4 regions of the Variovorax sp. AC103 genome follow, and region 3 is predicted to be linked to each of the others. Evidence: predicted binding sites of a transcription regulator. Region 3 holds the regulator's gene; each other region holds the start of a gene.
What was found. Region 3 encodes LexA, which represses DNA repair genes until DNA is damaged. Its sites were predicted from a motif close to ACTGTATNNNNATACAGT; they were not measured.
Positions count from the first base shown of each region.

Region 1: the regulator LexA is predicted to act here: its motif matches at 2,771-2,788, upstream of AC0IYU_RS31760 (putative DNA modification/repair radical SAM protein).
Region 2: the regulator LexA is predicted to act here: its motif matches at 2,290-2,307, upstream of recA (recombinase RecA).
Region 4: the regulator LexA is predicted to act here: its motif matches at 3,281-3,298, upstream of AC0IYU_RS26785 (DNA topoisomerase IV subunit B).

Region 1 covers NZ_CEEDFC010000031.1:30,612-35,979, forward strand. The annotation lists gene AC0IYU_RS31755 (UdgX family uracil-DNA binding protein) at 1-1,450, opposite strand, end outside; gene AC0IYU_RS31760 (putative DNA modification/repair radical SAM protein) at 1,484-2,749, opposite strand; gene AC0IYU_RS31765 (Rieske (2Fe-2S) protein) at 2,894-3,277, shown strand; gene AC0IYU_RS31770 (YbhB/YbcL family Raf kinase inhibitor-like protein) at 3,301-3,894, shown strand; gene AC0IYU_RS31775 (sensor domain-containing diguanylate cyclase) at 4,061-5,368, shown strand, end outside.
Region 2 covers NZ_CEEDFC010000002.1:126,410-131,777, forward strand. The annotation lists gene AC0IYU_RS03235 (mandelate racemase/muconate lactonizing enzyme family protein) at 1-168, shown strand, start outside; gene AC0IYU_RS03240 (SRPBCC family protein) at 188-616, opposite strand; gene recX (recombination regulator RecX) at 597-1,058, opposite strand; gene recA (recombinase RecA) at 1,110-2,225, opposite strand; gene AC0IYU_RS03255 (MarR family winged helix-turn-helix transcriptional regulator) at 2,373-2,858, shown strand; gene AC0IYU_RS03260 (response regulator) at 2,924-3,598, shown strand; gene AC0IYU_RS03265 (hypothetical protein) at 3,633-4,580, opposite strand; gene AC0IYU_RS03270 (asparaginase) at 4,834-5,368, opposite strand, start outside.
Region 3 covers NZ_CEEDFC010000001.1:501,393-506,760, reverse strand. The annotation lists gene AC0IYU_RS02300 (MFS transporter) at 1-290, opposite strand, end outside; gene AC0IYU_RS02295 (D-2-hydroxyacid dehydrogenase family protein) at 287-1,294, opposite strand; gene AC0IYU_RS02290 (hypothetical protein) at 1,396-1,773, opposite strand; gene lexA (transcriptional repressor LexA) at 1,911-2,594, opposite strand; gene AC0IYU_RS02280 (asparaginase) at 2,668-3,630, shown strand; gene adk (adenylate kinase) at 3,675-4,331, opposite strand; gene kdsB (3-deoxy-manno-octulosonate cytidylyltransferase) at 4,468-5,241, opposite strand; gene AC0IYU_RS02265 (Trm112 family protein) at 5,238-5,368, opposite strand, start outside.
Region 4 covers NZ_CEEDFC010000022.1:78,793-84,160, forward strand. The annotation lists gene dapA (4-hydroxy-tetrahydrodipicolinate synthase) at 39-929, opposite strand; gene AC0IYU_RS26770 (class I SAM-dependent methyltransferase) at 1,008-1,577, opposite strand; gene AC0IYU_RS26775 (hypothetical protein) at 1,621-1,761, opposite strand; gene AC0IYU_RS26780 (MFS transporter) at 1,781-3,004, opposite strand; gene AC0IYU_RS26785 (DNA topoisomerase IV subunit B) at 3,331-5,328, shown strand; gene AC0IYU_RS26790 (lytic transglycosylase domain-containing protein) at 5,343-5,368, shown strand, end outside.

The DNA.
Region 1 (5,368 bases), on a different contig from region 3:
GCGCCAACGCGAGGTCGGCCAGCCAGCGCTCGAAGGCCTCGGCGCGCTCCCCGTCGGGCAGCCGCAGCAGCGCCGACGGGTGCAGCGTGACGAACACGGGCCGCCCGTCCGCGCGCTCATGCAGCCAGGCGCCGCGCTCGGCCTGCACCGCCACCGCCCGCCCGAGCAGCGAGCGCGCCGCCGTGGCGCCCAACGCCACCAGCGCCTGCGGTCGCACCAGCGCGATCTCGCTGTCGAGCCAGTGCGCGCAGGCCAGCGCCTCGCGCTGCGCCGCAGTCTTGTGGATGCGGCGCTTGCCGCGCAGCTCGTACTTGAAGTGCTTCACGGCGTTGGCCAGGTACACGCTGTCGCGCGCCCAGCCCAGCTGCGCCATGGCGCGGTCCAGCAGCTGGCCGGCCGGCCCGACGAAGGGGCGGCCTGCCAGGTCCTCCTGGTCGCCGGGCTGCTCGCCGACGAGCATGTGCTGCGCGCCTTGCGGGCCTTCGCCGCACACGGCCTGCGTTGCCAGTGCGCCGATGGGGCAGTCGCGGCACGCATGCGCGGCGGCACGCAACTCGTCGAGGCTGGCCGGCGCCACGCCGTCGGCCGGCCGCAGGTGCAGCGGCACGGGTGCGCGGATGCGCCGGGCCACCGTGGGCGGCGCATCGATCATCGACTGGCTGCGCGCCGCCGCCGCGTCCGTCAACGGCTGGATCAGCGCGGCCTCGGGCAGGTTGTGCCAGTAGCGGCGCGGCATCTCGCGCCGCATCATGGCGACCTTCAGGCGCGCGGGGTTGAAGATGTGCGCGTAGTAGGTCAGCCAGAGCTGCTCGCCGGCATCGGGCGGCGGCTTCTCGCGGCGGTCGGCGCCGTCGCGGAAAGACAGGGCCTCGCCATTCCATTCGACGCAGCGATCCGGCGTGAGGATGGCCCAGCGCATCTGCGCGAAGCGGCGCGCGAAGAACGGCGCGTTGGCCGCCACGATGCGGTGGTCGGGCTCGAACCACGCGACGTGGCGCTCGCCCACGTCGGCGTCCGCCACGCGGGTGAAGCGCACGAAGGCGCGCATCTTGTGGATGTCGCGGTGCACGGCCTTGGCCATCTGCTGCGCCTGCATCATGTCGGCGTCCAGCGGGTCGTGCCGCAGGGCCGGCTCGCGGGTCAGGCGCCAGAGCAGCCGGTACAGCAGCGCCAGGCGTTGCGGGTCGCGGTGCAGGATCACGTCGGCACACAGCGCGACGAAGGACGCGGGCACCGCATGCCGCGCGGCACTGGCGGCCGATGGCGACGGTGCCAGGTCGAACACATCGCCTTCGTCGCCACCCCCGCCGAACAGGTCATCGGCCGTGCCTTCGCTGACCGCGCCATCGCTCCATTCCACCTCGTCGGGCGGCACGCCGCCAGCCAGCAACCGCCGCGCATGGCGGCGGAAGGCATCGAGGTCGACCGGGTCTTCGAGCCGTATGCGCATGGTCCTGGTCCTCGGCCTTTCTTCAGCCCTTGCTCAGAACAGCGAGGCCTGCGCAGCAGCTGGCGCCGGCCGGGCCGCCGGCGCGGCCGACGCCATGGCACCCGCAGCCGGCCGGTGGCCGTCGGCCACCACGAACGGCAGCACCTTGCGCGCCGGCACGTGCAGGCGCCGCAGGTCGTCGGCGCGCACCCGGCGCACGCGCCGCGCCTGCAGCAGCCGCTCGACCGCCTTCACGCCCAGCCCGGGCACGCGCAGCAGCATCTCGCGCGGCGCATGGTTCAGGTCGACCGGAAAGCGCTCGGCATGCGCGAGCGCCCAGGCCAGCTTGGGGTCGACGTCCAGCCGCAGCAATCCGTCGGGCGCGGCCACGATCTCCTGGTGTTCGAAGCCGTAGAAGCGCATGAGCCAGTCGGCCTGGTAGAGCCGGTGCTCGCGCATGAGCGGCGGCGCCACCAGCGGCAGCGCGCGGGCCGCGTCGGGAATGGGGCTGAAGGCCGAGTAGTACACGCGCTTGAGCTTGTACGCGCCGTACAGCGTGGCGCTGGACGCGAGGATGCGCCGGTCGTCGGTGGCGTCGGCGCCCACGATCATCTGCGTGCTCTGGCCCGCCGGCGCGAAAGGCGGCGGCTTGGCGGCGGTGGGCGCGGCGCCCGGCAGCGCGCGAATGGGCACCACGCGGCGCGCCTCCTCGCGCGTGTCGTCGATGCGCAGGCGCAGCCGTGCCATGGAGCGGCGAATGGCGCTTTCGTTCTTCTCGGGCGCCAGGGCCTGCAGCCCTTCGGCGGTGGGCATCTCGACGTTGATGCTGAGCCGGTCGGCATAGCGGCCGGCGCGCGCCAGCAGTTCGTCGCTGGCATCGGGAATGGTCTTCAGGTGGATGTAGCCGCGAAAGTCGTGCTCCTCGCGCAGCACGCGCGCCACCTCGACCACCTGCTCCATGGTGTGGTCGGGCGACTTGATGATGCCGCTGGACAGGAACAAGCCCTCGATGCAGTTGCGGCGGTAGAAGTCCAGCGTGAGCTGCACCACTTCGTCGACGCGAAAGCGCGCGCGCGGCACGTTGCTCGACGCGCGGTTGACGCAATAGAGGCAGTCGTACTGGCAATGGTTGGTCAGCAGCACCTTCAGCAGCGAGATGCAGCGGCCGTCGGGCGCGTAGCTGTGGCAGATGCCCGCGCCTTCGGTGGAGCCGATGCCGCGCCCGCCCAGCGAGTCGCGCGGCTGCGAGCCGCTCGACGCGCAGGAGGCGTCGTACTTGGCGGCGTCGGCCAGGATGGCGAGTTTGCGCTGGATGTCCACGGGGGCCTTGATGAAGCAGATACTGTATGAATATACAGTTTTAAACCGCGGCCGTCCCGCGGAAATCCTGTCATCTGGCTGAGATTTGTAAGCCGGCCATCGCGCATTGCGCAGCCTCCGAACCTTGGCTACCCTCGCTGGCAGATGACCGACGACCCCACAGCGCCCGCCCCTACGCCCGATGACGGCGCCTCGGCACCCGCCCCAGGCCCGATTTGCGCCAACCTCCCCGACGATGGCCTCGCAAGCAAGTTCACCGCTCCCAACGGCGTGCCCGCCTTCGCGGTGCGCTGGCACGGCGGGGTGTACGCCTACCTCAACCAGTGCCCGCATGCGGGCGGCCCGCTCGACTTCGAGGGCCAGGTGCTCGAAAGCTCGGGGCGCTTCCTGATGTGCGCGCGCCACGGCGCCATCTTCGAGCCCGACACCGGCAAGTGCGTCGGCGGCCCCTGCCGCGGCGCGCGGCTCACGCCGCTGGCGGTGCACGAGAAGACGGACGGCAGCGTGTGGCTGGGCCACGCCGGATGAACACAACCTTTACAGGAGATTCCATGCGCAACAAGCTTCACTCCCTCGCCTCGCCAGTGGCGGCCCTCGCCCTCGCGGGCCTCATGGCCGGCTGCACCGGCATGTCGGGCGGCACCGGCGCCGGCGGCAAGGCCTTCACGGGCATGCGCGTCAGCTCCAGCGCCTTCGCCGACAACGGCCTGATCCCGGCCGAGCACGCCGGGGCCGGCGAGTGCGGCGGCAAGAACGTCTCGCCGCCGGTGGCATGGAGCAACCTGCCGGCCAAGACCAAATCGGTGGCCGTGCTGATCTTCGACCCGGACGGCGCGGCCGGCCTGGGCGTGTCGCACTGGGTGGCCTACAACATCGCGGCCGAGCGCGGCGAACTCAAGGCCGGCGAAGGCCAGGCGGGCTCGAACTTCAACTTCACCATGGGCCCGAACGTGGCCGGCGCGCCCGCGTACCGCGGCATGTGCCCGCCGGTGGGCGACCGGCCGCACCACTACGTGATGACCGTGGTCGCCTCCGACCTCGCACCGGGCGCGCTGCCTGCCGGCTTGTCGCGCGACGCGCTGGTGGCCGCGCTCAAGGGCCATGCGCTGGGCGGACAGAGCGTGGTGGGCCTGTACAGCCGCTGATGCCGCTGATGCCGCCGGTGCTGTCGTTGCGCAAGACCCGCTGGGGGCGCGTCAACGGGGGCGCCGCGTGTCAAGTGCAAAGGTATGCACGCGGGTAATAATTAAGGCTCCCGTTCGCCGGCGCCGGTCAGCCATGGCTGCTGCCGCTTTTCCGAAAGCTTCATCGATGGTCATGCCAGCAGCCGCGTCCGCCTCTTCAACGGTTTCCGCGGGCTCCACCGCTCCACCGTCCGCCGGCGACCTCGACGCCATGTTCGACCTGGCGCCCGTCTCGCTCTGGGTCGAGGACTACAGCGACCTCAAGCGCAAGCTGGACGGCTGGCGCACCGAAGGCGTGACCGACCTGGTCGCCTACCTGGCCGAAGACCCCCTGCGCGTGAGCGACTGCATGGCGCTGCTGAAGGTGCTGCGGGTCAACCAGCACACGCTGAAGCTCTTTGCCGCCGACAGCCAGGAAACCCTGCTCGGCGCGCTCGACCGCGTGTTCCGCGGCGACATGTCGGCCACCGTGGTGCACGAGCTCGACCGGCTGTGGCGCGGCGAACTCACCTTCGAAAGCGAGACCGTCAACTACGCCCTGGACGGCCGCCGGCTCGACGTGCGCGTGCGCGCCCGCGTGCTGCCCGGCCACGAGGCCACCTGGGAGCGCGTGCTGGTCTCGCTCGACGACATCACCGAGCGCGTGGCCGCGCAGCGCCTGCGCGACGACAGCGCCAGGTACGCGCGCAGCCTGTTCGACCGCTCGCCGGTGTCGCTGTGGGTGGAAGACTTCAGCGCGGTGCGCACGCTGATGGACAACATCCGCGCGCGCGGCATCACCGACTTCGCCACCTTCATCAAGGTGCACCCCGAGTTCGTCACGCGCTGCATGCAGGAGATCCGCGTGATCGACGTGAACCAGGAAACCCTGCGCATGTTCGGCGCGCCAGACCTGACCACGCTGCTGGGCAGCCTGTCGCGCGTCTTTCGCGACGAGATGCGCGAGTCTTTCGCGGAGCAGTTGCACGACCTGTGGAACGGCAAGACGGTGCAGCACCGCGAGGTGCTCAACTACTCGCTGTCGGGCGAGGCGCTCAACATCCACATGCAGTTCGCGGTGCAGGACGACCGGCTCGACACCTGGGACCTGGTGCTGGTGTCGCTGGTGGACATCACCGCGCGCAAGAAGGCCGAGGCCTACCTCGAGTACCTCGGCAAGCACGACGTGCTCACGCAGCTGTGCAACCGCACCTACTACACCGAGGAGCTCAACCGGCTGTCGCGCAAGGGCCCATGGCCGGTGTCGATCGTGGTCATTGACCTCAACGGCCTGAAGCAGCTCAACGACCAGGAAGGCCACGCCGCCGGCGACTCGATGCTGCGCCGCATGGGCGAGGTGCTCGACAAGGCCGTCGCGCCGCCGGCCTGGCCTGCGCGCGTGGGCGGCGACGAGTTCGCCGTGCTGCTGCCGATGACCGACGAGCGCGGCGCCGAC
Region 2 (5,368 bases), on a different contig from region 3:
GCGCGCTGGGTGGAGTACATCCCCCAACTCGACGACCTGACGACGAGCCGGCTGCGCATCGAAGGCGGCCACGCGGTGGCGCCGGAGACGCCGGGCCTGGGCATCGAATGGGATGCGGACCAGCTGAAGGCGCGGCGCAAGTTCGCGCCGATCGTGGTGCGCGGCTGAAGAAGCCCGGCCGCCTCGCTCAGGCTTCCAGCAGATTGCGCAGCGCCAGCAGGTCGCGCGCGATCCACTGCGCATCGCGCTCGAAGGCCGCGTCGTCCATGTGCGGCTGGCGCAGCAGCGTGAACTGCAGCTCGCAGGCGTCGGGCGCGACGCCGATCACGCGAAAGGGCAGGTAGACCTCGCTCACGCCTTCGGGCGTGACCCAGTGGTCGAGCACGCCGAAGTCGTTGCGCGGCGCGAAGCGCATGCGGGCGTCGCCGCTCTCGGGCGTGCGCACGATCCAGTGGTCGCCGTGCGGCACCAGCGCGCTCTTCGCCAGGCCGCTGGCCCAGTCGGGCAGCCGCTTCGGGTCGGCCGCCAGCACGTAGGCGCGGCGCCATTCGCAGGCCACGCGCAGCGTGATCACGCGGGAGGGCGCGCCGGGGTCTTCATTCGTCTGCTGTTTCATCGAAATCGCTCCTGAGGACCTTGGACACGACGGCGCCGGAGAAACCGCGCGCCATCAGGAACCGCATCTGCTTCGCTCGCGCCTTCGCATCGGCGGGCGGGGCGTCGAAGCGGCGGCGCCACAGGGCCGTGGCGCGTTCGACTTCCGTTTCCTGCAAGCTGGCCACCGCCTGCGCGATGGCCTCGGGCGCGATGCCCTTGGCCTGCAGCTCCTGCCTCACCCGCAGCGCGCCCGAACGGGCCGCACGCTGGTGGAGCACCGAGGCCACCACGCGCGGCTCGCTGATGAAGTCCTTGGCGGCCAACTCGTCGAGCGCCTTGGCCAGCGTGCCGGGCTCTTCTTCGTGCTTTGCGAGCTTGCGCTCCAGTTCCAGGCGCGAATGCTCGCGCTGGCTCAGCAGGCGCAGGGCGCGGCCTTTGAGGGAGGGGGCGTTGAATGCCATGCCGGGGTCGCTCGCGCGGCCCCGCATGAGGCCGCGGAGCCGCGCGGGGTCTTATTCGCCCTTGTCTGCCTTCTCGGCCTTGTCCGCCTTGGCGGCCTTCTGCGGCTTCTCGGGCGTGGCGCCGGCGTCGGCGGCCAGCAGCGGGATGCCCAGCGACTCGCGCACCTTGTTCTCGATCTCGCGCGACAGCTCGGGGTTCTCGCGCAGGAACTCGCGGGCGTTGTCGCGGCCCTGGCCGATTTTTTCGCCGTTGTAGGCGTACCAGGCACCCGACTTGTCGACGATCTTGGCGGTGACGCCCATGTCGATGATCTCGCCTTCGCGGCTGATGCCCTCGCCGAACAGGATGTCGAACTCCGCCGTCTTGAACGGAGGGCTGACCTTGTTCTTCACCACCTTCACCTTGGTTTCGTTGCCGATGGCCTCGTCGCCCTTCTTGATGGTGCCGATGCGGCGGATGTCCAGGCGCACCGAGGCGTAGAACTTCAGCGCGTTGCCGCCGGTGGTGGTTTCGGGCGAACCGAACATCACGCCGATCTTCATGCGGATCTGGTTGATGAAGATGACCATGCAGTTGGTCTTCTTGATGGTGGCGGTGAGCTTGCGCAGCGCCTGACTCATCAGGCGGGCCTGCAGGCCGGGCAGCGAGTCGCCCATTTCGCCTTCGATTTCGGCCTTGGGCGTGAGCGCGGCGACCGAGTCGATGACGATCAGGTCCACGGCGCCCGAGCGCACCAGCGAGTCGACGATTTCGAGCGCCTGTTCGCCGGTGTCGGGCTGGCTGATCAGCAGGTCGGACAGGTTCACGCCGAGCTTCTGGGCGTACTGCACGTCGAGCGCGTGCTCGGCGTCAACGAAGGCGCAGGTGCCGGCCTGCTTCTGCATGGAGGCGATGACCTGCAGCGTGAGCGTGGTCTTGCCCGACGATTCAGGGCCGTAGATTTCGATCACGCGGCCGCGCGGCAGGCCGCCGACGCCCAGGGCGATGTCCAGGCCCAGCGAACCGGTGGAGACCACCTGGATGTCCTCGAGCGCCTCGCCTTCGCCGAGCCGCATGATCGTGCCCTTGCCGAACTGCTTTTCGATCTGCGCCAACGCGGCCTGCAGGGCCTTGGCCTTTTCACTGTTGGCGACCGAGATGCTTGCGCCCTTGACAACTGCGTCCATGTGGAAATCTCCTTGAATATCAACGGTTTGTGTGAGGTTTCATCCGATCTGCTTTTAACCACAGGCTGGATGCTTGAACAGTAGTGTAGGGGCTCATTGGTTCGAGTAAACCCATTTTTTGATCAGTTTGCTTTACCATTTGGCGCCATGTCCGAAGCCGCTTTTCCGCCCGACACCGACGCCTGGCGCCAGACCCACCTGGGCCGCCTGCTCGGCCATGCCATGCGCCGTTTCGACGCGCGCGTGCTCGAACTGATGGCGCACGACGTCGACGTGCCGCTGGCGCTGTCGAACCTCGCGGCGCGCGCGCAGGTGAGCGCGGCGCACATCCACATCACGCGGCACCTGGCGCGCGAGGGCTCGCGCCTGACCGAACTGGCCGAGCGCGCGGGCATGACCAAGCAGGCGATGGGAGCGCTGGTCGACCAGTGCGAGGCCTGGGGCCTGGTCACGCGCGGGCCCGACCCGCTGGACGCGCGGGCGCGGCGCGTGCTGTTCACGGCCGACGGCCTGGCCTGGCTCGACGCCTTCCGAAGCGCGGTGACGCAAGCCGAGCGAGAGTTCAGAAACAGCGTGGGCAACGACATCGCCACCGTGGTAACCATCGGTCTGGAAGCCTATACGGCCGCGTAGACTCCGCCGCAGAGACAAATGTGAACGGCGCCGGCACGGCGCCCGAAACCGGCCGGAGGTGCCTCATGCGGATTCTGATTGCCGAAGACGACCAGGTGCTTGCCGATGCCCTGCTGCGCAGCCTGCGCACCTCGGGCGCGGCGGTCGACCACGTGGCCAACGGTTCGCAGGCCGACACCGCGCTCATGACCCATGACGAGTTCGACCTGCTGATCCTCGACCTCGGGCTGCCCGGCCTGCATGGCATCGAGATCCTCAAGCGCCTGCGCGCGCGCGGCTCGCAGCTGCCGGTGCTGGTGCTCACCGCGGCCGACAGCGTGGAAGAACGCGTCAAGGGCCTGGACCACGGCGCCGACGACTACATGGCCAAGCCCTTCAGCCTGCAGGAGCTCGAGGCGCGCGTGCGCGCCCTCACGCGGCGCGGCATGGGCACCACCAGCAACACCATCCGCCACGGCCCGCTGGTGTACGACCAGGGCGGTCGCGTGGCCACCATCGACGGCAAGATGGTCGAGCTGTCGGCGCGCGAACTCGGCCTGCTCGAGGTGCTGCTGCAGCGCGCCGGCCGGCTGGTAAGCAAGGACCAGCTGGTCGACCGCCTGTGCGAATGGGGCGAGGAGGTGAGCCTGAACGCCATCGAGGTGTACATCCACCGCCTGCGCAAGAAGATCGAGAAGGGCCCGGTGCGCATCGCGACGGTGCGCGGGCTGGGCTACTGCCTGGAGAAGATCCCGGGCTGAACCCTTCGGGCCCCTGCGCCTTGGCCGTTGCGCCTTACGGCTGCTTGCGCAGCGCCGCCGACAGGGTTGCGCCGGTGGTCGTCTTCACCATGAAGAAGATGCTGCGGAAATAGCCGTTGCTGTCGAAGTTGCCCGCGGGCAGCAACACGATGGCGGCGGGCCCCGAATAGGGCAATACGGCCGTGAGCTTGCAGGCATCCTTGCCGTCGGCATTGGCATCGACCGCGGTGAACTTCAGGCCGTACATGTTCTTGGAGGTGCCGGGCTGCGCCTGTGCGAGCGTGCCCGAGATGCTGCAGTTGCCGACTTGCACGCCGGCCGTGGTGCCCGTGAACGCGCCCGAGGCGTCGACGTCGATCGACAGGCCCACGCCAAAATTGCGGTCCGGGTTGGCCCACTTGCCGACCACGCTGTCCTGCGTGACCGCCAACGCGTTTTCCTTGATGTAGTCCAGCGGACCGAATGCCGAGGGCTCGCGCGTTCCGTAGGCGTAGGTGCCGCTCATCGTCTTCCTGGGTGCGAAGGTGCCCGAGCCCGTGACGGGCGAGGCCTTGATGAAGTAGTAATTCGTGTCGGGGTTGAAGGACCAGCCGAGGCCGTCGACCTTGATCGATCCCCACATCGTGCCGATGTGATCCTTGCTGGCAATCGATCCGTCGGCGCCGACCAGGGCGACATCGAGCAGCGAGAGGTAGATGCCTTCGCTGTCGTTGCCGGTCTGCGCGGTCGATCCGGGCTGGGGTGCGTCCAACGACGGCATCGGCTCGCTGCCCGGCACCGGATCGCGGTTCGGCGCGGGCGCCGGCGCGGGGGGTGGCGCGGGCGCAGGTGCCGGGGCCGCCGCAGGCAAGACCGGCAGCATCGGCATGCCGCCGCCCTCACCGCCTCCGCCGCCCCCTCCACAGCCCGCAAGGCCCGCGACACACACGGACGCGACGATCCACAACGGCTGCACGCAGCCGTTCAATGACTTGTTCTTCATGACTCACTCCCTGATGCTTTTTTGAATTGCAGAAACTGCACGCCGAGACTACAGCCGGGCCCCGCAGGGACGCCGCTGCGCGGGCTCACCACCACACCACTAAGTCACGCCCGGCGGAGATTTCTTGCCTGCCTCTGCGAACGGGGCGACCCGCAGCGGAGGAGCCGCGGCGCGCCGCTGTGCCACCGCGGTCGACGACAGCCAGCCGACTCTCCGCCGGCGGATGCGGCAAGAAAACCCGCCTCAGCACTGCTCAGCAATGCGCAGCATTGAGCTTCTGAAAAACCTCGCGAACGCTTGTTGCCCCGGCCCCCGGCACAAGCGTCAACAAGATCCTGGATTTCCTCGGGCAAAGAAATCCGGCCATCACCATCCCGTTGGCAGCAAGATCGATTTCTCCGCCCTTGTACCCATAGGTTTTCTCCGCTGTCGGTCCCGCGCCGGTCCTGGAGGACACGACGACCGGCATCTTCCTGGCCACCGCTGCAAGCGCATCGGCCCACTGCACGGACACGTGACCCGCTCCGAAAGCCCCGATCACCAAGCCGTCGTAGCCAGAATTCCCGACGTGCTCGATCAAGTCGGTATCGGCGGAAAGGGTGGCCTCGATCAATGCGACCTTCCGTGTGACCCGGGCCGGCGCTGGAAATGTCAACCGTGCAGCTGGCGGGCGGTAATAGCGAATGGCGTCTTCGATCAGCGCCCCGCACGCGCCAAAAATCGGGGACTCGAACGCCGCAACCGACAGGGTGTTGTTCTTGCGTATGCGTTTGGCCTCATGGACCTGA
Region 3 (5,368 bases):
ATCCAGGCCGCGAGCAGGTGCCCGGCGGCGTACCAGAGCATGGTGAGGGCCAGCAGCTGGCGCCGGTCCCAGCCCGCGACCGCGGCGGCCAGCAGCGGCGCACCGATGCACATCACCACCGCGGCGGCCGTGATCAGCTGCCCGGCGGTGGCGACGCCAACCGACAGCGACACGCTGATTTCATTGAGCGTGCCCGGCACCACCATCACGCCGGTGCCGATCACGAAGTTGCCGGCGAGCAGCGCCCAGAGCGCACGTTGCGACGTGCGCTGCGGCGCGACCGGGCTCACCGGCGGACCTGCAGCGCGCCCGGGTTCACGATGTTGGTGGGATTGCCGTTGATGTAGCTCACGACGTTGTCGAACGCCTGGCCGAAGTAGCTCTCGTAGCTTTCCTGCTCCACGTAGCCGATGTGCGGCGTGCAGATGCAGTTTTCCAGCCGAAGCAGCGCGTGGCCCTGCAGCGGCGGCTCGCTCTCGAACACGTCGATGGCGGCCAGCCCCGGGCGGCCGCGGTTGAGCGCGGCGAGCAGGGCATCGGCTTCGACCAGTTCGGCGCGCGAGGTGTTGACGAACAGCGCCGTCGGCTTCATGCGGGAGAGATCTTCCAGCGTGATGAGGCCGTTGGTCTCTTCGTTGAGCCGCAGATGCACCGACAGCACGTCGGCGGCGGCGAAGAATTCATGGCGATTCTGCGCGACCTGGAAGCCGTCGGATCGGGCCTTGGCGCAGCTGGCTTCACGCCCCCAGATCACGACCTGCATGCCGAACGCCTGACCGTAGCGCGCCACGAGTTGGCCGATGCGGCCATAGCCCCAGATGCACAGGGTCTTGCCCTTGAGCACGGAGCCGAGTCCGAAATTGGGCGGCATCGACGCCGACTTGAGTCCGGATTGCTGCCACGCGCCGTGCTTGAGGTTGCTGATGTACTGCGGCAGCCGGCGCATGGCGGCCATGATGAGCGCCCAGGTGAGTTCGGCGGGCGCCTGCGGAGAGCCGGAACCCTCGGCCACTGCCACGCCGCGCTCGGTACATGCCGCGACGTCGATGTGGCCGGCGACGCGCCCGGTCTGCGAAATGAGCTTGAGCTTGGGCAGCTTTTCGATGAGCTGGCGAGAAATCTGGGAGCGCTCGCGAATCAGCACGATCACATCGGCGTCCTTGAGGCGAACCGACAGTTGCCCGATGCCTTTCACCGTGTTGGTGTAGACCTTGGCCGCGTACGCGTCCAGCTTGGCGGCGCAGCGCAATTTGCGCACCGCGTCCTGGTAGTCGTCGAGGATCACAATGTTCATGGCGTGCCATTGTGCCTCGCAGCATTGGCATGTCGCACCAGTGAACGTTTGGATACCCGGCCCGCGGCGGCTTCCGGGCCCCTCGGCAGGGGCGTTTTGCGTCAGTGCAGCCGCGTCGAGCGGTGGAGCGTGGCCAGGGTTTCTGCGGCTTCGAGGGCGGCCAGCCGGTCGAGCTCGTCGCACACGTCGGCCATGCGCCCGGAGATCACGACGCGGTTGTTGCGCTGCTGGCCTTTGCCGTCGACCACGCGAACCACGCGCAGGGGGCGTGCAGGGGCCGTGGCGACCTCGGGCGCCGTGGCGTTGCTGCCGACGCGGGTGGTGCAAGCGGGGCGCACGGCCACGTAACGCAATCCGGCGGACGTGTCGTTGGCGTCGAGCCGATCCCTGGCGTGGGGTCGGCGCGCCGGAATCAGGCGGTTGGCCAGCGATTGCAGCGGCATCCAGAAATCAGCGATGGCGAGGAGGGCGATTCCCATGTGAACTCCAAAAAAGTATGAGGTTGAACACAGGCAGGATTTCTTGAATCGGCCGCGACAGGGTGATGGCGACTTCGCGCCATACGCCCGCCACCTGTCGCGGCCGGATGAGGTGCTGTTGCCAGCAGGCCATGGGCCTACATGAGCATGGTGTTGCGGATGAGCCCGACCGCGAGGCCTTCGATTTCGAAGGGCTCGCCCGGCTGCACGATGATGGTCGGGTAGTCGGGGTTTTCGGCGTGCAGCTCGATGACCTGCTTGTTGCGCTTGAGGCGCTTGACGGTCACTTCTTCGCCCAGCCGCGCAACCACGATTTGCCCGTTGCGCGCTTCCTTGGTGGCCTGCACGGCGAGCAGGTCGCCGTCCATGATGCCGGCGTCGCGCATCGACATGCCGCGCACCTTCAGCAGGTAGTCAGGCTGGCGCTGGAACAGCGTGTTCTCGACGTAGTAGGTCTGGTCCACATGCTCTTGCGCCAGGATGGGCGAGCCGGCTGCGACACGGCCGATGAGCGGCAGCGCCAGCTGGGCCATGCCAGGCAGCGAGAGCGAGAACTGGCCGCCTTCGCGGTGGCGCGTTTCGTTGAGCGAGCGCAGGGCGTCGCCCTTGAGGCGAATGCCGCGCGAGGTGCCGCTGACGAGTTCGATCACGCCCTTGCGGGCCAGCGCCTGCAGGTGCTCTTCGGCGGCGTTGGCCGACTTGAACCCCAGCTCATTGGCGATTTCGGCGCGCGTGGGTGGCGCACCGGTGCGTGCGATGGCACTCTGGATCAAGTCCAGGATCTGCTGCTGGCGGGCTGTAAGCTTCACGGCGAACTGCATGTGTGGTTCCTTGCGGCACTGGGTAGATATCCAGTAGCTGTATTTTTAACCAGTTTTTAAAAGTTGACAAGTCATGGTCAATTCCCCTTTGCCTGACGTGCGCCGCGTGGTGGTGCTGGGTACCGGCGGCACCATCGCTGGCAAGGCTGCCAGCAGCGGCGACAACATCGGCTACACCGCAGGGCAGGTGGGCGTGGCCGACCTGTTGGGCGGCATCGAGCCGCCCGCCGGAGTGACGCTGGTCGCTGAGCAGGTGGCGCAGCTCGACAGCAAGGACATGTCCTTCGAGGTCTGGCAGAAGCTGGCTCAGCGCTGCGCGCATTGGCTCGCGCAACCGGACGTCGCGGGCATTGTGATCACGCACGGCACGGACACGCTCGAGGAAACAGCCTTCTTCCTGCACAGTGTGCTGGCGGCGACCAAGCCGGTCGTGCTGACCTGCGCGATGCGACCCGCGACCGCGCTGGCGCCCGATGGTCCCCAGAACGTCCGGGACGCAATCGGCGTTGCTGTCACTGCAGGCGCGCGGGGTGTGACGGCGGTGTGCGCTGGAACCATCCACAGCGGTCTGGACATCCAGAAGACCCACACCTACCGGCTGGAAGCCTTTGCGTCAGGCGATGCCGGGCCGGTGGGCTATGTGGAGGAAGGGGAAGTGCGCCTGGTCCGGGCATGGCCCGAAGCGGCTGTGTCTCGCAGGGCGAAGATCTTCGACGCCAGCGGCTTGCGGTGGCCTCGCGTCGAGATCGTCATGAGCTACGCGGGTGCCAGTGGCGCGCTGATCGATGCGCTCGTCCAGTCCAACGGTGCTGAGCCGCCGCGAGGACTGGTGCTCGCGGCAACCGGCAACGGCACGCTGCACCATTCGCTCGAAGAAGCCGCGCTGAAGGCTCAGGCCGAAGGTGTGGCGGTGATTCGTGCCACGCGATGCGTTAATGGACGCATCCTGCCGAAGGCAGGCGATCAGTTGCGCGACGCAGGCGCGTTGACGCCGGTGAAGGCGCGCATCGCGCTGATGCTGGAACTGCTCGGGTAAGAGAAAAAGCCGCCCCGTGCAAATGGCCGAGGGCGGCTGCGAAATCAGCTGCTCAGTGCGGCCAGCGCACGCTGGGTGATTTCATCGACCGTGCCCACGCCCTTGATGGCGCGATACTTCGGCGCGGCGGCGGGGTCGGCCTTGGCCCAGGCCGAGTAGTAATCCACCAGCGGGCGCGTCTGCTGGCTGTACACGTCCAGTCGCTTGCCCACGGTTTCTTCCTTGTCGTCTTCGCGCTGGATCAGGTCTTCTCCCGTCACGTCGTCCTTGCCTTCCACCTTGGGCGGGTTGAACTTGACGTGGTAGGTGCGCCCCGATGCCGGGTGCGAGCGACGGCCGCTCATGCGTTCGATGATGTCGCTGAAGGGCACGTCGATCTCAAGCACGTAGTCAAGCTTGACGCCGGCTGCCTTCATGGCGTCGGCCTGAGGAATGGTGCGCGGGAAGCCGTCGAACAGGAATCCGCTGGCGCAGTCGGCTTGGGCAATGCGTTCCTTCACCAGATTGATGATCAGGTCGTCGCTGACCAGTGCGCCCGCATCCATGATGGCCTTGGCCTGTTGCCCCAGCGGCGTGCCTGCCTTGACGGCAGCGCGCAGCATGTCGCCGGTCGAGATTTGGGGAATGCTGTATTTCTGGCAAATGAAGGCCGCCTGCGTGCCTTTGCCCGCCCCGGGCGCGCCCAGCAAAATTAGTCTCATGGTGTCCTCGGACGGTTCTTAGATTTTGTGTCGCACCAAGCGTCGGCCCGAGGGCTTGGCAAGGCGGAATTGCTTCGAGGATAGCATGCGTGCCCCTCGAGAAATCCCCGCGTTTCCCACCGGGGCGGCGGTTTTCTCAGGCGGTGGGGCCTGCGGCAAACACGGCGCGGACCCGCGCCAGGTCTTCGGGCGTGTCGATGCCCGGACCGGGCGCGACATCGCTCACATGCACTGCAATGCGGTGACCGTGCCACAGCGCGCGCAGTTGTTCCAGCGCCTCGGTCGCCTCGACGGGCGCGGGCGCAAGCAACGGAAACTTGCGCACGAAGGCCGCGCGGTAGCCGTAGATGCCGATGTGCCGCAATGGCGCCGGCGTGGGCACCACGCTCGGCGCTGCGCCGCTGGCGGAGCCGTCGCGCCACCATGGAACGGGCGCGCGGCTGAAGTACATGGCGTTGCCTTGCGCGTCGAGCACGGCCTTCACCACGTTCGGGTTCATGAAATCGGAGATCGAATCGATCGCGTGGGCCGCGGTGCTCATGTCGGCTTCGGCGTGGCTGGCCAGCGTGGACGCCACGGCATCGATCAGCGCAGGGTCGATCAGCGGTTCGTCGCCCTGGACGTTCACCACGATATCGTCGCCGTCCAGTCCCAGTTGCTCGCAGGCTTCGGCCAGCCGGTCGGTGCCGCTGGGATGGTCCTGGCGGGTCAGGATAGCCTCGACGCCATGCGCCTTGCATGCCGAAACGATGGAGGGGTCGTCGCCGGCGACCACCACGCGCGAGGCGCCGGATTCGCTGGCGCGCCGGGCCACGCGCACCACCATCGGCACGCCGGCGATGTCGGCCAGGGGTTTGTTGGGAAGCCGCGTGGACGCCAGGCGCGCCGGCACCAGGACGGTGAAGCTCACAGCCCGAGCTCTTCGTCAGACAGCGTGCGGGCTTCGTTCTCCAGCAGCACCGGAATGCCGTCGCGCACCGGGTAGGCGAGGCGTGCGCTGCGCGAGCAGAGTTCCTGCTTCTCGGGGTTCCAGGTCA
Region 4 (5,368 bases), on a different contig from region 3:
AGGGGAAAAGGCAGGTCCGGGGTGTGTGGAGGACGCTCTCAACCCTTGAGAAGGCCGGTGGCGCGCAGGGCGCCTTCGACGGCCGGGCGCGCGGCTTCACCGAGTTCGGTGAGCGGCAGGCGCAGCGTGCCACCGCACAGGCCGAGCCGGGCCATGGCCCACTTCAGGGGAATCGGGTTGGGCTCGACGAACAGGTTGCGGTGCAGCGGCATGAGCTCGAACTGGATCTCCATGGCCCGCTTCACGTCGCCCGCCAGCGCGGCCACGCACAGTTCGTGCATCTTGCGCGGCGCGATGTTGGCCGTGACGCTGATGTTGCCCTGGCCGCCGCAGAGCATGAGCGCGACCGCGGTCGGGTCGTCGCCGGAGTAGACGGCGAAGGTCTTCGGCACGTCGCGAATGAGCCACTGGGCCCGCTCGATGTTGCCTGTGGCTTCCTTGATGCCGATGATGCCGGGCACCTGCGTGAGGCGAAGCACGGTATCGTGCGCCATATCGGCCACGGTGCGCCCGGGCACGTTGTACATCACGATGGGCAGGTCGCCCACGGCTTCGGCGATGGCCTTGAAATGCTGGTACTGGCCCTCTTGCGTGGGCTTGTTGTAGTACGGCACGACCTGGAGCTGCGAATCGGCGCCCACGCCCTTGGCGAACTTGGCGAGCTCGATGGCTTCCTTGGTCGAGTTGGCGCCGCAACCGGCCATCACGGGCACGCGGCCCTTGGCCTGTTCGACGGACACGCGAATGATTTCGCAGTGCTCTTCGACGTCGACCGTCGGCGATTCGCCGGTGGTCCCGACCACGCCGAGGCAGTCGGTGCCTTCTTCGATGTGCCAGTCGATGAGCCGCCGCAGGGCGGGGTAGTCGACACTGCCGTCGTCGTGCATCGGCGTGACGAGCGCAACGATGCTGCCTGTCAATTGCTCCAAGGGGAATCTCTTTGTCGGTGGACGAAAGCGCCGATTCTACTTACTCCGGCAGCCTGTCAAGCCGCCGCTGCGGCGCCCTCAGTTTCCCTTGAGGAGGTGGCGCACCGGTTGGCGGGCGGCCGACGCCGCGGGGCGGACGGCCGCAATGCGCTGCACGAAGCGCGCAGGCTCGGCCACGAAGCCGTCTTCGTAGGCCACCACGCGCAGGCCCTCGCAGGCCGCGAGCAGCTCGCCGGGTTGCAGCAGGAAGTCGGGCCGCGAGGGCTTGCCGACGGTTTCGTTGCCCGCGGCAAAGGTTTCGTACAGCAGCACGCCGCCCGGTGCCACGGCGGCCACGATGTCGGCCATGCGCGCGCGCCAGAGGTAGTTGGTGACGACCACCGCGCCGAAGGCCTGGCCCGCGAAAGGCCAGGGGCCGGATTCGATGTCCGCCATGACCGTGCCGCCGAACGCGCCCGCCGCCGCCAGGGCCTCGGGCGAGCGGTCGACGCCGGTCACCGCATGCCCGCGTCCGGCGAACCACTGCATGTGCCGCCCGGACCCGCAGGCCACGTCGAGCACGGAGCTGCCGGGTGCGAGCAGGTGCGACCAGCGCACGAGCCATTCGGAGGGGGTGGCCGAAGCGTGCGTAGGTGCTATATCTTTCATAGCGTGATGCGCACGTCCAGCGTGCGTGAGAAGGGTAGAAGGCTCAGAAACAGGACCAGATCTGGTCGGCCAGCGTCACCAGGAAGTCCGGGTGCACGTACAGCGCGAACACGCCGCCCAGCACCGCCAGCGCGGCGGCAAGCCAGCCGGCGTTCGCGAGGTGTCGGCGCAGACGTGGTGCCATGGCCCCGCTTTATACGCAATCAGCCTGCGGCGCCCGCCGGCTGCGGGGCGCGCGCGATGGCGTTTTCCTTCACCGGCAGGTTGATCAGCGCGGCGAACACGCCCAGCGCGATCGCGATGTACCAGACGATGTCGTAGCTGCCCGTCGTGTCGTACAGGTAGCCGCCGAGCCACACGCCCAGGAAAGAGCCGACCTGGTGGCTCAGGAACACGAAGCCGCTGAGCATCGACAGGTGCGCCACGCCGAAGATGCCCGCCACGATGGCGTTGGTGGCCGGCACCGTCGACAGCCACAGGAAGCCCATGGCCGCGGAGAACACATACACGCTCATCGGCGAGATCGGCGCCAGCAGGAACAGCGCGATCGCCACCGCCCGCGCGAAGTAGATGGCCGCGAGGATCTTGCGCTTGGCCAGCGTCTGCCCCAGCAGCCCGACGGTGTACGTTCCGAACACGTTGAACAGCCCGATCAGCGCCAGCGCGTAGCCCGCCACCTCGGCCGGCAGCGCGCGGTCGCGCAGGTAGGTCGGCATGTGGATGCCGATGAACGCGAGCTGGAAGCCGCACACGAAGTAGCCCGCCATCAGCAGCCCGAAGCTCGGATAGCGGAAGGCCTCGCCGACCGCCTGCAGCACCGACTGCTCACGGTGCCCGCCCAGCGCCGCCGTCCTGGGTTCGCGCAGGCCGAAGGCCAGCGGAACGATGACCAGCACCAGCACCGCCAGCACGGCCAGCGCGGTCTGCCAGCCCAGGTGGCCGATGAGCCGGCCTTCGATGGGCGCCATCAGGAACTGCCCGAACGAGCCGGCCGCCGCCGCCACGCCCATGGCCCATGAGCGCCGCTCGGCCGGAATCTGCCGCCCGATCACGCCGTAGATCACCGCGTAGGTCGAGCCGGCCTGCGCCGCGCCGATCAGCACGCCCGCGCTCAGCGTGAAGAGCAGCGGCGTGGGCGAATGCGCCATGCCGAAAAGGCCCAGCGCATAGAGCACCGCGCCGCCGATCAGCACCCGGAACGCCCCGAAGCGGTCGGCCAGCATGCCCGCGAACACCCCGAAGATGCCCCACGACAGGTTCTGGATGGCCAACGCGAACGAGAAGGTCTGGCGGCTCCAGTCCTGGGCCTGCGTGATGGGCTGCAGCCACAGCCCGAAGCCGTGGCGGATGCCCATCGAGAGCGTGACGATCATCGCCCCGCAGAACAGGACTTGCTTGATCGAGAGGGTGGGGGCGGGCGCTTGCATGGCGTCGAATGTAGCGACTTGCAGGCTGTGGCAGGCGCGCTGGCGGCCAAAGCCATTGATGATTTATCGGGGAGGTTTTGATGCCGTCGATGCATCAAGCCGATGCGGGCCTGCGCATGTCGCCGTCGTTCGGTCTGGTGACCGGGAGCATCGTTCCGGACCCGGAGCCGCCCGAAAAGGCAGGGCCAGAGCTTGCCTTGCTGGCTTGCACCGGTCAGGCCGTCGCCGACAAGCAGCCCAGTTCCTCCTGCCAGCCTCCGGCTGCGGCCGGAGGGTCCTGTATGGGTATCCAGTCATTTCCCTGCCACTGACTACAATCCGCCCCCATGGCGACTCCCCCCAAGACTCCCCCCAATTCATCGTCCGAGACTTCCGGCTACTCGGAAGGCTCCATCCGCGTGCTCAAGGGCCTCGAGCCCGTCAAGCAGCGCCCGGGCATGTACACCCGCACCGACAACCCGCTGCACATCATTCAGGAAGTGCTCGACAACGCCGCCGACGAGGCGCTGGCGGGCTACGGCAAGAAGATCAAGGTCACGCTGCATGTCGACGGCTCGGTCAGCATCGAAGACGACGGCCGCGGCATTCCGTTCGGCATGCACCCCGAAGAAAAGGCCCCCGTGGTCGAACTCGTGTTCACCCGGCTGCACGCCGGCGGCAAGTTCGACAAGGGCTCCGGCGGCGCCTACAGCTTCTCGGGCGGCCTGCACGGCGTGGGCGTGTCGGTGACCAATGCGCTGTCGAAGCGGCTCGAAGTCACCTCGCACCGCGAAGGCTCGGTCGCCAAGCTGGCCTTCAGCGCCGGCGACGTGATCGAGGCGCTCGAGATCCGCAAGCTCGAAGCCGGCGAGCGCAAGCAGGGCACCACCGTGCGGGCCTGGCCCGACGCCAAGTACTTCGAGACCGCGGTGCTGCCCATGGCCGAGCTCACGCACCTGCTGCGCAGCAAGGCCGTGCTGATGCCCGGCGTGAGCGTCACGCTCACCAACGAGAAGACCAAGGAAAGCCAGCAGTGGCTCTACAAGGGCGGCCTCAGCGACTACCTGATGCAGACGCTCAATGGCGATCCGGTCATTCCGCTGTTCGAAGGCGCCGGCCATGCCGACAAGAACGCCGACAACTTCGCCGAAGGCGAAGGCGCCGACTGGTGCGTGGCGTTCACCGAAGACGGCCAGCCGGTGCGCGAGAGCTACGTCAACCTGATTCCCACCAGCGCCGGCGGCACCCACGAAAGCGGCCTGCGCGACGGCCTCTTCACCGCGGTGAAGGGCTTCATCGAGCTGCATTCGCTGCTGCCCAAGGGCGTGAAGCTGCTGCCCGAGGACGTGTTCGCGCGCGCCTCGTACGTGCTCAGCGCCAAGGTGCTCGACCCGCAGTTCCAGGGCCAGATCAAGGAGCGGCTGAATTCGCGCGACGCGGTTCGCCTGGTGTCCAGCTTCGTGCGCCCCGCGCTCGAGCTGTGGCTCAACCAGCACGTCGACTACGGCAAGCGCCTCGCCGAACTCGCCATCAAGGCCGCGCAGACGCGCCAGCGCGCCGGCCAGAAGGTCGAGAAGCGCAAGGGCTCGGGCGTGGCCGTGCTGCCGGGCAAGCTGACCGACTGCGAGAGCAAGGACATCAGCCACAACGAAGTGTTCCTGGTCGAGGGCGACTCCGCCGGCGGCAGCGCCAAGATGGGCCGCGACAAGGAAAGCCAGGCCATCCTGCCGCTGCGCGGCAAGGTGCTCAACACCTGGGAGGTCGAGCGCGACCGGCTGTTCGCCAACAACGAAATCCACGACATCTCGGTGGCCATCGGCGTCGACCCGCACGGACCCGACGACACGCCCGACATGAGCGGCCTGCGCTACGGCAAGGTCTGCATCCTGAGCGATGCCGACGTCGACGGCTCGCACATCCAGGTACTGCTGCTGACCTTGTTCTTCCGGCACTTCCCGAAGCTCATCGAAACCGGCCACGTGTATGTCGCAAAGCCGCCGCTGTTCCGGGTCGACGCGCCCGCGCGCGGCAAGAAGCCGGCATCCAAGGTCTACGCGCTGGACGAGGGCGAACTGACCGCCACGCTCGACAAGCTGCGCAAGGACGGCGTGCGCGAAGGCGCCTGGAGCATCAGCCGCTTCAAGGGCCTGGGCGAAATGAGCGCGGAACAATTGTGGGAAACCACGCTCAATCCAGACACCCGGCGCCTGATGCAGGTCCAATTGGGCCGGTTCGACTTCACGTCCACCCAGGGCGAGATCACCAAGCTCATGGGCAAGGGCGAAGCGGCGGCGCGGCGCGAGCTCATGGAATTGCGCGCCGACGACGTCGACATCGATGTTTGACCCTCCCACCACGCATGTCAGCTTTCAAGCGTTCGTTGCT